One region of the Paenibacillus sp. IHBB 3054 genome, then DNA from elsewhere that is predicted to be linked to it. Evidence: a T-box and tRNA genes for the amino acid it is inferred to sense, from the RefSeq annotation. Region 1 holds a T-box; the other regions hold tRNA genes.
The links. The T-box of region 1 lies ahead of ACQ76X_RS18490 (arginine--tRNA ligase). A T-box ahead of a tRNA ligase gene usually reads a tRNA of that ligase, here a tRNA-Arg.
Positions count from the first base shown of each region.

Region 2: it has a tRNA-Arg gene. The T-box ahead of ACQ76X_RS18490 (arginine--tRNA ligase) is inferred to sense a tRNA for this amino acid. The anticodon was not compared.
Region 3: it has a tRNA-Arg gene. The T-box ahead of ACQ76X_RS18490 (arginine--tRNA ligase) is inferred to sense a tRNA for this amino acid. The anticodon was not compared.

Region 1 is NZ_JBOFBG010000016.1:136,315-141,916, reverse strand. Features, by position in the region: gene ACQ76X_RS18505 (transposase) at 360-737, opposite strand; gene ACQ76X_RS18500 (transposase) at 738-1,307, opposite strand; gene ACQ76X_RS18495 (hypothetical protein) at 1,368-1,514, shown strand; gene ACQ76X_RS18490 (arginine--tRNA ligase) at 1,793-3,670, opposite strand; T-box leader at 3,758-3,979, opposite strand; gene ACQ76X_RS18485 (YitT family protein) at 4,033-4,869, opposite strand; gene ACQ76X_RS18480 (hypothetical protein) at 5,191-5,406, opposite strand.
Region 2 is NZ_JBOFBG010000056.1:16,352-21,953, forward strand. Features, by position in the region: gene gap (type I glyceraldehyde-3-phosphate dehydrogenase) at 1-606, opposite strand, end outside; gene ACQ76X_RS33500 (sugar-binding transcriptional regulator) at 723-1,775, opposite strand; tRNA gene ACQ76X_RS33505 (tRNA-Arg) at 2,108-2,182, shown strand; gene clpP (ATP-dependent Clp endopeptidase proteolytic subunit ClpP) at 2,375-2,971, shown strand; gene ACQ76X_RS33515 (GDSL-type esterase/lipase family protein) at 3,071-3,709, opposite strand; gene ACQ76X_RS33520 (PdaC/SigV domain-containing protein) at 3,831-4,931, opposite strand; gene ACQ76X_RS33525 (SIMPL domain-containing protein) at 5,174-5,602, opposite strand, start outside.
Region 3 is NZ_JBOFBG010000010.1:317-5,918, reverse strand. Features, by position in the region: gene ACQ76X_RS13445 (aldo/keto reductase) at 1-763, shown strand, start outside; gene asnB (asparagine synthase (glutamine-hydrolyzing)) at 866-2,710, opposite strand; gene ACQ76X_RS13435 (hypothetical protein) at 2,910-3,260, shown strand; tRNA gene ACQ76X_RS13430 (tRNA-Arg) at 3,540-3,613, shown strand; partial or broken gene argS (arginine--tRNA ligase domain-containing protein) at 4,000-5,592, opposite strand.

The sequences.
Region 1 (5,602 bases):
GAGTGCGTATGACAGTGTGCAGAACGTAAGACGAAGTTAGCTGGTGTTTATTTTGTTCGGTGATGGTTTGAGAATCGGGCATACATAAAATAACCCGCCGAGTAAAACATGCTGGCGGGTTTGTTTTTTTCTGCGGCGTGTCTAGTGAAGCTAGGACGGAAACGCGACTTTTTTAACATGTCTAACTTGTATGCATCCACTAGCGTTGCATTAACCCTGACATAAGATTGCGATAATCATATTATTGGATTAAAAAGAATATTTTAACATCTTGTTTTTCGTCTCTAAAGCTAAAAGTCGAAGGACATATAAATGCAGAGCACATGTTGTCAATTTAGTCCATATTTTTTGTGTGTGGATTACTTTTTGCTCAACCGAAGTTCACCCACCGTTGTTCGTAAGATCTTGGGTTTTTGCCCGGCTCCCGGCGGTTTTCCTTTAGAGGCTCTGCGCGGCCCTTGTACCTCTTGTTCCAAGGAAGACCACGGCCGATAGAGATAGACCCGCATCACTTTAAGCAGTTGCCACGGCGTGTGTTTGGTGCCAAAAGAAGCTTTTACCTCTTGAACCAAAAGCGCCGTGATTAAGACCAGGAACAACTGGTTCCAAATCGCCTGCGGCTTATAGCTATGCACATGTACCGTCGACAAATGCTGCTTGATCCATTTAAAGAATAGCTCCACCAGCCAGCGGTTTTTGTAGATCTGTGCGATGTCCTCCGCCGATAAATCCCAGATCTAAGTGACGAGCCGGTAGCGACGTCCCTGTTCATCCGTGAATTCAATGAGCCGTAGTGTTTGCTTATCGTCACGAAAGGCACTGCCCATTTGAACCTTGGCATCCCTAAGGATTCGGCCCTCTGCCTTCACGGGAGATTCCTCCAGGACCGTAGTGAATGCCCGATCTCTCAAACGCATTACAAACCGAATCCCATCCGTACTCCATGCCTCCATCTTTTTGTAGTCATCATAGCCCCGGTCCATCACATAGGTGGTGTCGGAGGGGATGACGAGATGAAGGGCACAGGCCCTGTCTCCCACATTGCCGGAGGTGGGTACCATGGCATCAGGGAAAACGGTATCCGGCGAGGCGGCCACGAGGCGCAGGTGCATCTTCACACTGCTAGCTTTACGGGACACCCGTGCCCAATCCCCAAGACCAAACGGCAGCGAAAGGCTAGAGGCATCTACGATGCTCAGTTTCCGGATGGTATTGGAGATCCCACCCAGCGTTGCCGTCCGTCGTTTGGCGCGCTGGGCTAGTTGCTGAGAGATCCACTCGGGTAGCTCGGTGGGCAGACGATCCAAGGAACGGGATAACTGGGAGCCACTGATGCTGTCGAGATGAAGTAGGCGCTGCAGTTCGGGTTGAGCGCGAATATGAGCTTCGATTTCGGTATAGGAAGACCATCGGTTCATCTGGGCAGTGACAAAAATGAAGACGGCTTTCACGACGGTGAGCTTTTTGGAGTAGTGATCGAACAAGGTCCGATCCAGAACATGGACCGGAAGTAAAGATAAGAATTGACGAACGACCGAATTTGCATTAACGTTATCCATGCGAGTCTCCTTTGTAAGGAGGTATGGACAACGTGCCTACCCTTTTACAATAGGGGATTTTTCTATTTCTCGCAGTTACTTTATGCAGTTCGGTTTATGTCAGCTTTTATGCAACGCTAGTGTATACAATGCAATTAAGCTTATATCTAAGTGAATGAAGTGATAGCCGTGCTTATTGCATAGACCGGCTTACTCCTGATTTATACCCGCTCTACAGTCTGCCACTTCCTCGGTTACATCCGCTCCGGCTTCGGCAGGCCAAGCACCTCAAGCACTTCGCCGAGCGTTTCCTGGAATGTTGAAGTAAGCCAGAGACGGAAGCGGATGGTGGGTTGCTCCCCTTTGAGAATCGGGCAGGCGGAATAAAAGTTATTGAACAGCGAGGCCAGAGTATGTGCGTAGTTGCAGATTGTATTTGGCGTCAGCTCGATGCTTGCGCTGTATAAGGTGTCTTGCCAGATGCTGAGATGTCTCAGCAGGGCAAGCTCCGCTTTGTCCAGTGGGACCGGGAAATCCGGTACCGCAGCTGCTCCCAATACGGCTCCTGCTTCCATTCCAGCAGCTTTGCTGAGCACACTGCCTGCACGTGCATAGGTATACATCAGATATACGCCGGTATTGCCGGAAATCTCGGTCGCCTGCTTGAAATCAAACACAATCTCCGTCCCCAGATTGAAACGCAGCAGATAGTAACGGATTGCAGCTGTGGCGATCAGCCGGCTGGACAGGCCGTTTTTGTCGGAGCGGGTGGCTTCAATGGTGTTCTCCATGAGCTGCACCAGCTCGGTGACCTTGATGCCGATGCCCTGACGGCCGGACATGGCGTAAGAGGTTTTGCCGTCCGAGGTATCGATCCCCAGTTCAGCGGCGGAAGCCGGACTAAGGGAAACCACGCCATAGCTTACATGATGAAGCTTCTCGGCTTGCTCGGCATATCCCAATACCTCTAAAGCCTGCTTCACCATCGCCTGCGGATACTCCTGTCTGTAATCAATGACGTTAACCACCATATCCGCCTCTCCAAAAGGCATCTGCTGTCCACTTGGACCCGTCGTCCAAACGCCTGCATTAAACTCGCTGTAGGAGAAGTTTTTGTCCAGCAGTCCGAATTTCCAGAGATGATAGGCAATGTCCTTGGCGGTGTAGGTTAAAATCCCGTTCGAGCGCACCAGCACCTTATCTTTCTGATGTTCCTCTGAATCCGCCCCTGTGCCTTCTGTTGCCAATTGCTTCAGAATCCAGCATCCCGCCAGCTTGCCCTCGGTTTCCTGAACAAAAACGGCCGTCTGTTCCAGCAGCGCAAAAGCGGAGGACCAAAATCCCTCTTTTAAAATGCTGCTCTCCCACACCAGCAAATCGTAGGTGATGCCGAAGTTTTTCATTTCCTCAACATGCTCTCTCACAATCCGTTCAGCCACAAGGCTGCCGAGCCAAGCGGTATTGCCGTTTCCTTCTTCCAGTGCGTGGAGAATCTCTGTCCGTTTATGGATCGTCTCAGGATGTAACGCGTATTCCTTATTGATTCCGGCGTAGATATCCCAGCAATAATCACCGAAGCGGACATGATCACCCGTGAGCGGCACATTCATTAGCCCGACCACCGTATCTGCCAGCTGATTGCCAAGGTCATCCACATAGTTGTGAACTTCCACGTCGTAACCTGTTTTTTTCAAAATCCTAACCAGCGCATCTCCAATACAGGAGTTTCTCAGATGTCCAATATGCATTGATTTGTTTGGGTTCACAGAAGTATGCTCAATGATCACCTTATTCCCGTTCCCTGGCGGCAGCTCAAAGCTGTGATTTGCCCATTCCTGCCAATTCACGTACATATTGATGAAGCCTGGAGCTGCAACCTCGATTCGCTGCAGCAATCCCTTGATCGCTCCCTGTTGCCCAAGCTCCGCTGTGATCAGCTCGGCAATAGCCATTGGGGCCTTGCGCAGGACTTTGGCCAGCTGCATGGCAATATTGCTGGAGTAGTCGCCGAAATCCGGATTAGCGGGCTGTTCAAGAGCGATGGTTAAATGTTCTGGTGCGGCAGCGCTCAGGCTGCTGAATACCTGCTGGACGCTTTGTTCCAAGCTTGTTCTGATAAGTTGGCTTAACACGGGATGAACCTCCTTTAAAATTCTTGAAGCAGATTTGCGCTACAGTACTTAGCGGGCTGAAAAACATCAAAAAAAGCCCACGTCTCTAAAAGAGACGAGGGCTTTAGCGCTCGCGGTACCACTCTCGTTGCTAAACACCTTGGTTTAGCCACCTTACAGGTTAACGGTCTTCAGCCGGGGCTTCCTACTATCAGTTCAGAAGTCCATCTCCCGGGTGCGCTTCATTAACTGGCCTGTACCGGCTCTCACTCTTCCGGCTCGCTGGGGACTAGGGTCCAAGGAAACTACTTTCCCGTTCATCGATTGTATATTGATTTTTATCAGTATAGCGAATTTATGGAATAAATCAATGGCCGATTGGCTTATTTAGAAATATCAATAAATCCTTCGCCAAACACGTCGCGCACATCGTGGATCGTGACAAAAGCATTTTTGTCCTCAGCCCGTACGATTTTTTTGAGCATGGAAACTTCCTGCTTACTAATTACGATGTAGAGGACTTCCTTTTCTTCGCCGGTGTAATAGCCGTATCCCCGGAGCACCGTTACTCCGCGATCCATAATCTCCGTAACCCGTACGGCAATGCTGTCATAGTGTGCCGAGATGATGGTCACCGCTTTTTTAGGATTCAAGCCCTCGATAATGAACTCCATAGCTTTGGTTCCGATATAGAGGATGACGAACGTAAACATCATCTTTTCGATACCAATGACGAAGGCGGACAGTCCGGCAACGATAAGATCAAAGAACAGCAAGGCATAGCTGATATTCCAATCCCAATATTTATTGGCAAGACGAGCCAGAATTGTCGTACCTGCAGTCGTGCCGCCGACCCGAATGATCAGTCCAATCCCGACCCCGGCAAACAGACCCGCGAAAATAGCGTTAATCACTGGCTCATCCGAAGCGATCTGCCAGTTCTTGGTCAAGTACAGGAACAGGGAGTTAAAGGCAACGGCGATAATGGTATAGCCCGTCGTCTTTTTATCCAGCAGCTTGTAGCCGATGATTAGCAAAATCCCGTTCAAGATGATGCCGACCAGCGCAGGTGACCATTTCAGCAAATAATACAGAATGATCGATATCCCTGTCACGCCACCCTCACCAAAGTCATTGGGAATAACAAATAAATTGACTGCCAGCGCAAAAATAAATGCCCCGAGAAGCAGCATAACCATATCATGTACTCTTTTGTTCATACGATATACCTCCATGATTTTAAAGCTCACACAAAAAAGCGATTAAAGGAAAAAAATCATCCTTTAATCGCTTTGTAGCAAACATAGGTTGCGCAGCTCTTTTGATCCTTTAATCATAACAAGCCTTATATGGGATGTAAATGATTTTAATTCAAGTAAGGAATCCCTTTTCAATCGGAAGTGGGCGCAGCGGTAAGATCCTTAATATCCGTTGAACCAAAGATAAGCAGCACAATTACAATGACCAGCAGGATCCCCCCGGCAAAATCTTCACCGTCAAAATTGTCCATACGTGCTAGGCCTCCCTTTGTATTCATCCACTCAAGAGTTGTCTGATTTTTTCTTCAAAGCGGCCATGATCTCGTTCAAGGTCAGGCTGCTGTTGTCGTCGAGAAAGCTGACCAGTTTATCAACGTTGCTGTCGCTCAAATTGCCAAGTGATTTATATTTGCCAACCAGGCTGACCAGAAGCGAAGCGTCCGTGAACATCTGGACAGAGTCTACCTTTAACTTGCCTGATAAAAGAAGTGCAGCCACTGCAAACTCCAGCCCCTTTGGACTTTGTGTTTTAGGGTTTGCCGGTTGTTTTTTTATGCTCGTTTTCTTTCCTTTTCCAGGAGGGGGCATGGACTCCCTTCTTCCGTATACATTCTTTCAGAACAGCGGCCACTAGTGGGCGAACTCTCTTTTGTACACTTTATGCACTGCTGCAGGATTTGGTGAATGGAGCCTG
Region 2 (5,602 bases), on a different contig from region 1:
AGCAGCACGGGCGCGTCTGAAGTCGCCTTTAGCGTGTGGAGCATCAAGAGTGTTCTGGTCACCAGTGTAAGCGTGGATAGTTGTCATCAAGCCTTCAATGATACCGAACTTGTCGTTCAGCACTTTTGCCATTGGAGCCAGGCAGTTGGTTGTGCAAGATGCGCCGGAGATAACTGTTTCAGTACCATCCAGAATGTCATGGTTAACGTTGTAAACGACAGTTTTCATGTCGCCTGTAGCTGGAGCGGAAATAACTACTTTCTTAGCTCCGCCTTTCAAGTGTTTCTCAGCTGCTTCTTTAGTTGTGAAGAAACCTGTGCATTCCAGCACGATGTCAACACCGAGGTCGCCCCAAGGAAGTTCTTCAGGGTTGCGGTTAGCCAGAACCTTAACTTCTTTGCCGTTTACTTTGAAGAATCCGTCGTGAACTTCAACTTCACCCTGGAATTTACCTTGAGTTGTATCATATTTAAGCAAATGAGCAAGCATCTTAGCGTCAGTCAAGTCATTGATTGCTACCACTTCGATACCTTCTACATTTTGAATACGGCGGAATGCAAGGCGTCCAATACGTCCAAAACCGTTAATACCAACTTTTACACTCATTGAATAGTTCCTCCTAGATTTCGTTTTATTTATTCAAGACAGGCCGTTAAGCTTGTCAAGACAACAATGTTAAGTATAATGCAAAATAACTGCGAATGCTCTCCAGAAACTGGATGCTATAGGATCTGCTGTATTTGTGCGTCGATTTCTTTGCCGATTTCGACAGCCGCTGCCTCGTCTATGACGAGTATGTCCTCTTGCCCAAACCGCAGCATCGCATGAATGGCCTTCGCCTTGCGTTTGCCTCCGGCAATTCCGATGACAACTTCCGTCCGGATAATATCCTCCAGTCGCAGTCCCATCGTCAGCATGGTATGGACTACCTGGCCGTCTTCATTGAAATAGTAGCCGAACGATTCGGCAACCGCGCCTTCTTCCTGTATTTCCGAGACCGTAGCCTCATCAAGCTTACGGCGGTGGGTCATTTCAATGGCATCGCCAATTCCATGAACAATAATACGCGATCTACGGATGATTTGCACGATTTCTCCAATATTGGAGTCCAGCGCCAGCGACTGATAAGCATCTCCGCTGAGCAGATCGGGCACATGCAGCAGCCGATAATTGGCTCCAAGCCGTTTGGCCATCGTCGAAGCAATGGTATTGGCCTGAATCTCCATACTTTCCCCAAGTCCTCCGCGCGCCGGAACAATCCAGGCGTTCTTATAGGAATGGGATAACGGCGGTGTCAGCTGATCGGCCATTTCGGCCAGTGTCGAGCCGCCGGTGACAGCAATCGTATCGCCTGCACGGAGCACACCCAGCAACGCTTTGGCGCCTGCCCGGCCCAGCTCACGTTTGGTAAACAACGATGTCTCACAATCGCCAGGCACTACTATGACTTTACTAAGACCGTACGTTGAGCGAATCTTCTCTTCCAGATCATCCAGGCCGAACAAGCTCTTGGCGATCGGCTCCAGCAGGTCAAGCAGTCTGCGCCCGGCATCGCTGATGCGCATGCCGACACTTTCGATCTCAATGAGCCCTTGCGATTTCAGAAGATCCGTCTCGGCGCGCAGTACCCGCTCAGTCATATCAAGCGAAGCGGCGAGCGTCCTGCGTCCGATAATATCGGACAGCATGATCTGATGTAGAATCGTGTACCGTCTCTTAAGGGTTTCCATGAGATCAGGCAGAAGCTGCTTTTGGATTTCTAATAAATTACGCATGCTTTCACTCCTGCAACTTCGTCTTTCTCTATTCCCTTGTTCGTGGTCTCAAAATGTCCCGGGTTAACTTTTTAAGTCCCACCCATATTCTACCCAAATATTACGCGGAGTGCAAGTCTTCCGAGAGTATAATTCTCAACCTCTTTTCATCTTATACATCTGCCAAGCCATGTAAGGGGCTGAAAGTCTTGTGCTGGCCGCACAAACGCACAAACTGTATACTTCCAGCCGAGCTGAAAATGAGGCCACAGAGATCCGGGAAAAGATATTTTCCGAACAACAGGATGAATCCATTGCATTTGCATAATAAGTGTATTATAATAATTTCTGTTGCGCCCGTGGTCCAATGGATATGACGTAGGCCTCCGAAGCCTGAGATCCAAGTTCGATTCTTGGCGGGCGCGCCATTATTTTCTTATTTGTCTATAATTTAGCAACACCCATACTATTGTTTAACCAAAGAGCCAGGTGATGGCTCTTTTTTTTGCAACTAAGTTTGACTTTCTTTGACTTTTTGTTTGAATTTGTTTATCATGTGGTTAATACGGTAACAGTAAAAATGAACACATTCGAAGAACCAATTCAAGGAGGTTTTCCACGTGAGTTATATTCCTATGGTAGTAGAACAGAGCAACCGCGGTGAGCGCGCTTATGACATCTATTCCCGCCTGCTGAAGGACCGCATCATTTTCCTTGGAACGGAGGTTAATGACGTGGTAGCCAATTCCATCATCGCGCAAATGCTGTTTCTGGCTGCCGAGGATCCGGAGAAGGATATTCACCTGTATGTAAACAGCCCTGGTGGCTCCATTACAGCGGGTATGGCTATATTTGATACAATGCAGTACATCAAACCGGATGTATCGACGATTTGCGTAGGTATGGCCGCTTCGATGGGAGCTTTCCTGCTGAACGCCGGTGCCAAAGGCAAACGTTTTGCACTCCCTAACAGCGAAATTATGATTCACCAGCCTCTGGGTGGTGCTCAAGGTCAGGCAACGGACATCGAAATCCGCGCCCGCCGCATCCTCAAGCTGCGCGACAAGCTGAACCGTATTCTGTCCGAGCGCACAGGACAGTCGCTGGAACGGATCGAAAAGGACACCGACCGCGACTATTTCATGAGTGCAGCTGATGCAGCTGAATATGGTATTGTCGATAAAGTTATCGAGAAGACGCTGCCTGCCGGCGTTTAATACAAGCAACAACAAAGAGGCTGGTTGGGACCACTAAGTGATCCCCGCCAGCCTCTTTGTTGTTTTATAGTCCAGGTGCATTATTCTATTGATGAAGGATTAACCCAGACGCCCATACCCCAACGTGTCCAGCTTCCCGGCGATAACACGGTAACCTCTTCCGTTAGGATGCAAATGATCTATTGACAGCAGCCCCCGTTCGTTGCCGGCAAATTCATTATATATAGAGGCGAACCGGCATACCGGGCTGCTATATCCCGCAGCATAGCGGTTAAACTGCCTCACCCATTCCGTTGCTTCCGTCAACTGGGGATAGGGGTTATACAGTCCTACTATTCTTATAATATAGGGTCTCCGCATGCCCGCCTTCAACTGCGAAAGCGTGCCCATAATGTCATTCAAATTGCGCTTGCATTCCCGGAGCGCTTTTTGCAGTACCGGGGCCAGATCGCCCGGTCGGCTGCCCGCCGCTTTGGCCGCCTTGATCAAATCGTTGCCGCCAATGGACAACGTAATCAATTCGGCCTCGCTGATGGCAAGACGATAGTTGTAATCCCCCTTCAGCCTCTGCTCCAATCCATCTGTGGTTAAACCGTTGACCCCCAAATTGGATAATTCGATCGGCACCCGCAGCCGCGCCTCGGCCATCCGGCGGTAGACCGGAACAAACCCATTGCCCGGCAGAGCTCCAAATCCTGTCGTTAACGAATCGCCAATCGCCGTGTACTGAATACTCATCGTTACTTTCCCTCCCCGCTCCTAAGCTGGTTTCTCCTTTAGCTTATGAACGGTTAGGTGATCCGGTAACGGAGAAATGTCCGTAGCCGGCATTGGCGGATTCGCAGTCAGGTCACTGCACTTACTTCAATGCGGCAAATGGACTGCTTCCGCTTGGGAGCAGCTCCTTGAACGTGAAAGTAAACTCAGGGAATCCGGCAGCATACGCAGTGTATTCATACAGCTGGAAGAAAAGGACCGCCTTGCCGTCTTTCAAATAGAAATTCTTCTCCGTATTCAGGCCGGTGAAGCCGCCAAGATACCCGCCATTTGCTTTCAGCAGCTTCGTCAGCTTTGCATTAAGCTCTTTTTTATAGTTGGGGTTGGCTCCGAATAAATCTCCAAGCAATAGCTGCTTTCCGTCCTTGAGTGAGAAGGTAAAGGCATTGCGGTAGGTCATCCCATGAGCGCCGCCGGTATAACCATACTGGCTGGTCACAAGGCTGAGCACCCCGTCCTGATTGTACGTAACCACGTATCCTCCTTCGTATTCATAGGGGCGGTCATCTTTGGCTCTATTGGCAATTTCCTTCTCGGCCCCTTCCGCATACTTGAGAAACGTCTGCTTAAGGGTATTATTAATCGCCGCCTGCGCCTTGGCATTGTCCAAACCGCTGATTTGCGGGTAATCCAGCTTGATTGGTGCGTCCTTGTAGTCCTTGCTGTAAGTTTCAGTCGTTACCGTAATTGGATTTTGTGTTTTCTTTATCACATTTAACCGTCCGGAGGCAGCATTCCAATCCCCCTTATAGCCCAAATAATCGCTGAGCAGATCAAAGGGAACATACAGACGGTTATTTATAATCTTGCCTTCAAACTCTCCCAGGAAATAATTATTGACCGAGATGGATATGCCGTAATCGGAGATCATCAGCTTGGTCCGTGTAATTCCGCTCCCGATCGTATAAGTTTTCTCCGTTTTATCATAAGTCAATGGCATACCCAGAGTATCACGCATAAAAGCAACCGGCACCCATACTTTTCCTGCGCTTACTATCCCGGTATGCTGTGAAATCGTTCCGTTTGTTTTTAATACAACAAGTGATGAATTGACCTTAGCCTGTGTCTTGGCCGCTGCGGCCTGGCTTGTCTCTGCGGGCAAAAGAGCTCCGCCCAGCAGCAATCCTGCTGCCATTAATCCTGCGCCCCATTTACGGGCCTGTTCTTTCGACATATACTTCATTCTTTTTTCCCCTTCCGCTGGTACGATGACTGACTCTTCCCATTATAGAATAAACAGCAACCGTGGTTGTTACAACGCTCCTTACAGTTTCTTAAAGTTTCCCTGCAAATATTACGAGTCTTATTACATTACTTTAAACAAATTGAGAGATTTCACACCTGCTTCTGTACTTCAAAAGCAAAAGCAAAAAGAGACGTTGCCTCCGCCATCACAGCGGAAGCAACGCCTCACCCGTTTCGTAATTATTTCAGTTCGTACATTACGCTAAGCTGGGTGGATACTTTAACCTCTCCCGCTTCAACCGAAGTGCCTGCAGCCATATCGGCCGATGCTTTTGACATTTGGGCGTTCTCCATATAGACAACCGGATTATTACCGTCATCGTTCTGGATAACCGTAACGACCTGGCCCAGACTGCGTTTGGCCACTTTGGCAATCGCGGCTGCCTTCACATCTGCATTAGCCATTGCTTTCTCAATAACCTGTGCTTCGAATGCAGAAGGATCCTCGATGGCAAACCGTGCACTTCCGATGTTGTTCGCTCCCGCTGTAGAAGCAGCATCCAGCAGTCCCCCGACCTTAGTCAGATCGCGGTAAGAGACTTGCAGCGTGTGCTGGGCGTTATAACCCTTAACCTGTTGACCGTCTTTTTCAGTGTAGGCGTAATTAGG
Region 3 (5,602 bases), on a different contig from region 1:
GGGCGTGTGGCAGACCAAAGATGGCGAGGAAGTTATCAACGCGGTGAAAGAAGCAGTGGAAACAGGCTATCGCAGCATTGATACGGCAGCTGGATACAATAATGAAGAAGGCGTCGGACAAGCCATCCGTGAATGCGGAGTGCCCCGGGAGGAACTGTTCATTACGACCAAGCTGCGCAATCCTGATCAAGGTTATGAATCTGCATTGAAAGCATTTGAAGTAAGCCGCCGCAAGCTGGGGCTGGATGTAATTGATCTGTATCTGATTCACTGGCCGGTCGCCGGCAAGTACCGGGAGAGCTGGAAGGCGCTTATTCATCTGCAAAAGGAAGGTTTCGTGAAATCCATCGGGGTGAGCAACTTCCAGATCCATCATCTGCAGGATATTATCGACGATACAGGTGTGGTGCCTGTGGTCAATCAAGTGGAGTTCCATCCGCTCTTGACCCAGCGCGAGCTGCTGAAATATACACGCCAGCATGACATTCAGCTGGAGGCCTGGAGTCCGCTGATGCAGGGCAATCTGGATGTGCCGCTGCTTAAAGAGCTGGCCGGCAAATATGGCAGAACTGTCGCTCAAATTGTACTGCGCTGGGATCTGCAGCAGGGTGTCATTACCATTCCCAAATCGGTTCATGCAGAGCGGATCACAGAGAACGCCAGATTTTTCGACTTCACGCTTAGCGACGATGACGTTAAGGCGATTGAGAACCTGAACCAGAACCACAGGTTCGGTCCGGACCCGGATAATTTTAATTTCTGAGCAAGCCTCTTACAATAGGAAACTACAAACAGCAAGCCTCCGGATGGGGGCTTGCTGTTTGTAGTTATTGGCTGACCAGACAGCAGAGAGCTTAGCGGTCATTTACCCGATAGAAACGTTATACTTGCGCAGCCACAGGTTAACCTGGGCGAGATAAGCGAACAGCTGCGGGCCGGACATCAGCTGGCCGAACCAGGGCAGATTGCTGGAGGATTCGGGAGAGGCAGCGATTTCACGGATCTTGGCTGCATCAATCAACGGCAGGATGGGCGAAGTGGAATCATCCAGAATGCCCAGCATCTGAGTCCGAACGGCATTTAAATAGGCCGGATTATGGGTTTTGGGGTAAGGGCTTTTTTTACGGTAGAGCACATCATCCGGCAGGATGCCTTCGAGTGCTTTGCGCAGAATGCCTTTTTCCCGGTTGCCTACGGTTTTAATTTCCCAAGGGATGTTGAATACATACTGGACCAGCCGGTGGTCGCAATACGGCACGCGGACCTCCAGTCCTGCACCCATGCTCATCCGGTCTTTACGATCCAGCAGTGTCGGCATGAAGCGGGTGATGTTAAGATAGGACATTACGCGCATCTGCGCCTGCTTGCCGGTCTCGCCTTCAAGCTTCGGCACCTCCGCTACCGCATCGCTGTATCTGTCACCTAAATATTCCAGTGGACGTATCCATTCCCCCACTTCCGGCGACAATAGACCTGCACGCATTTTGGGGGCTACCGACCAGGGGAACGTGCCGGAAGAGAGCATCTCGTCCCGGTGGAACCAGGGATACCCGCCAAAAATCTCGTCCGCCGCCTCGCCGGAAATGGCCACGGTCGCGTTCTTTTTAATCTCACGGCAAAATAGATACAGCGAAGAATCCACATCCGTCATTCCCGGCAAATCGCGGGATTCAAGGGCATTGTCCAGCGCCGTTACCAGCTCTGGTGTATCAAAGGCTACATAATGGTGATTCGTGTTCAGCTCATCAACCATCCGCTTAATCCACGGACCGTCTGCGCCGGGCTGAAAGGTGTGGCTTTTGAAATGTTTATCGTTGTCGACATAATCGACGGAATAGGTATCCACCCGGCCTTGGCCGGTGCGGTTGTAATAATCCACAGCGAGCGCGGTCAGCGCGCTGGAATCGAGCCCCCCGGACAGCAGGGAGCAGACCGGAACATCGGAAACCAGCTGCCGCTCCAGTGTATCCTGCAGCAATTCACGCACTCTGGCGGCTGTTTCTTCTTCATTTTCCGTGTGATGATTGCTTTCCAATTTCCAATATGCATAGCTGCGCAGGCCTTCCCGGCTATAAATCATGGCATGACCTGGACGAAGCTCGAATATATCTTTGTATACCCCATGTCCCGGAGTGCGGGCCGGACCGATGATGAAGATTTCCGCCAGTCCTTCCGGTCCTACCTTCGGTTGTACCTTGGGGTGCTGGAGCAGCGCTTTGGGTTCGGAGCCGAAGACAAAAACATCGTCCACCCGGCTATAGAACAGAGGTTTCACACCCAGGCGGTCGCGTGCCAAAAATACCTGGTCCCGCAGGCCGTCCCAGACGGCAAATGCAAAGATTCCGTTCAACTTCCCGGTGCAGTCCGGTCCCCACTCCATATAGGCGTGCAGCAGAACTTCGGTGTCGCACTCGGTGAGAAAATGGTGTCCCCGCTGTTTCAGTTCCTTTTTGAGCTCGGGGGCGTTATATAATTCGCCGTTGTACACAATAGCGTACACCTTATCGTCATGGCGGGCGATCATAGGCTGTGCGCCGTTCTCGGGATCGATAACGCTAAGTCTGCGGTGACCGAAGGCACAAGGCCCTGAAATCCAGGTTCCGGCCGCATCCGGCCCGCGGTTGCCCAAGGTTTCAGTCATTTTTACGAGCAGTTGCGAGTGCTGTGTGAGGTCGCCGCGCCACTGGATAAATCCGGTTATTCCGCACATGATGGTTCATCCTCTCTTTTGTGCGATTGTTGTCCAAATATAAGAATTTAGCATAAACTCCTTTAAGGATGGCACAGCCGTATCCTCTTGTTTCTTTTTTGCCAAGTAATACAGATATATGCCGAAGGAAGGGATAAAATGTATGTCCTTATCCGAACACTAAGGGAGAGGGAAATTTGCCAGGAGGGATGGATGACAAGTGTATTATATTAAAGACGCCAAAATCCGCAGAATGACCGAATATGACGGCGCGCCTTGTGCAGAAGTGGGTGTATTGCCGGGAGCTGTAGGCGATTCCGCACTTTTGGTGTACATTGTTGAAGACCAGCGCGAGGAAGGTTATGAAATTGTGCGCATTCTGACGAATGACGCAAATACTGCGACCGATTGGTTTGATAACAATTTGCATGACGCTTTTCAGGATGTGACGGCCAGTGCTTTTACTGGCAGTATCATTATGAGCCCCGAGGATGAACGCTCCAAATTCCAGCGCGAACTGCTTATCTTCGGCGACTTGAAAAAGCAGCTGGAACAGCATTTCCACAAGTGACTCCTGAAATCCGGCGATTGGATGCGGCAAAACTGCCGCAGTCTGCCCCGGGGGTAGAACGGATTGGGTGAGCGGCTGACCGCCGCTGATTCTGCCCCGGGGACAGAAATGCTGTGGGAGGGTGACTGGTGAGGATAGGCTGATCTGCTGTGCTACCGTTGCTGTTTCGCCGCATTTTAGTAAATTATATTGCTGCAGCCTTGAAAAAAAATCTGAATGCGGTATAATAGAGAACGTTGCGTGAATACATATGTTTTAGGAATTAATTACTTCACTTTTGTCCCGGTAGCTCAGTTGGATAGAGCATGCGCCTTCTAAGCGCACGGTCGGGGGTTCGAATCCCTTCCGGGACGTCACACATAACAGCCTTCCTTCGGGAAGGCTGTTTGTGCGTCTGGGGGGGAGAGAAACCTGTGGGGGGCGTTGGAGCATCCACCGCAGTTGCGAACAACTGAAGTTTAGTTGTATTTTGTGCAGCTAAAAGTGCTCATAATCGGGAGCGAAGTAACTTAATTGCACTCTATACATTTATATTTGTCCATATCCCTCCCAATGATGAATTGGGAGGTTTTTAGCTGTACCGCATACAACTAAATCCCATGAGGAGTGATTTTCTTGGGTTTTAGCTGTACACAGTGCAATTAAGCTTATATCTCAGTGATGAAGTGATATCCGTGCTTATTGCATAGACCGGCTTGCTCTTGATTAATACCCGCTCTACAGTCTGCTACTTCCTCGGTTACATCCGCTCCGGCTTCGGCAGGCCAAGCACCTCAAGCACTTCGCCGAGCGTTTCCTGGAATGTCGAAGTAAGCCAGAGACGGAAGCGGATGGTGGATGGATCCCCTTTGAGAATCGGGCAGGCGGAATAAAAGTTATTGAACAGCGAGGCCAGAGTATGTGCGTAGTTGCAGATTGTATTTGGCGTCAGCTCGATGCTTGCGCTGTATAAGGTGTCTTGCCAGATGATGAGATGTCTCAGCAGGGCAAGCTCCGCTTTGTCCAGTGGGGCCGGGAAATCCGGCACCGCAGTTGGTTCTGATGCCGCATCCGCTGCCCCATCCGCCGCCGTATTTACCGCCATTGCATCCGTCTTCAACGTTGCAGCTGCCGCTGCTCCCAATACGGCTCCTGCTTCCATTCCAGCGGCTTTACTGAGCACACTGCCCGCACGTGCATAGGTATACATCAGGTATACGCCGGTATTGCCGGAAATCTCGGTCGCCTGCTTGAAATCAAACACAATCTCCGTCCCCAGATTGAAACGCAGCAGATAGTAACGGATTGCAGCTGTGGCGATCAGCCGGCTGGACAGGCCGTTTTTGTCGGAGCGGGTGGCTTCAATGGTGTTCTCCATGAGCTGCACCAGCTCGGTGACCTTGATGCCGATGCCCTGACGGCCGGACATGGCGTAAGAGGTTTTGCCGTCCGAGGTATCGATCCCCAGTTCAGCGGCGAAAGCCGGACTAAGAGAAACCACGCCATAGCTTACATGATGAAGCTTCTCGGCTTGCCCGGCATATCCCAATACCTCTAAAGCCTGCTTCACCATCGCCTGCGGATACTCCTGTCTGTAATCAATAACGTTAACCACCATATCTGCCTCTCCAAAAGGCATCTGCTGTCCACTTGGACCCGTCGTCCAAATGCCTGCATTAAACTCGCTGTAGGAGAAGTTTTTGTCCAGCAGTCCGAATTTCCAGAGATGATAGGCAATGTCCTTGGCGGTGTAGGTTAAAATCCCGTTCGAGCGCACCAGCACCTTATCTTTTTGATGTTCCTCTGAATCCGCCCCTGTGCCTTCTGTTGCCGATTGCTTCAGAATCCAGCATCCCTCCAGCTTGCCCTCGGTTTCCTGAACAAAAACGGCCGTCTGTTCCAGCAGCGCAAAAGCAGAGGACCAAAATCCCTCTTTTAAAATACTGCTCTCCCACACCAGCAAATCGTAGGTGATGCCGAAGTTTTTCATTTCCTCAACATGCTCTCTCACAATCCGTTCAGCCACAAGGCTGCCGAGCCAAGCGGTATTGCCGTTCCCTTCTTCCAATGCGTGGAGAATCTCCGTCCGTTTATGGACCGTCTCAGGATGCAATGCGTATTCCTTATTGATTCCGGCGTAGATATCCCAGCAATAATCACCGAAGCGGACATGTTCACCCGCGAGCGGCACATTCATTAGCCCGACCACCGTATCTGCCAGCTGATTGCCAAGGTCATCCACATAGTTGTGCACTTCCACGTTGTAACCTGTTTTTTTCAAAATCCTAACCAGCGCATCTCCAATACAGGAGTTTCTCAGATGTCCAATATGCATCGATTTATATACATTGACGTGACAGGAA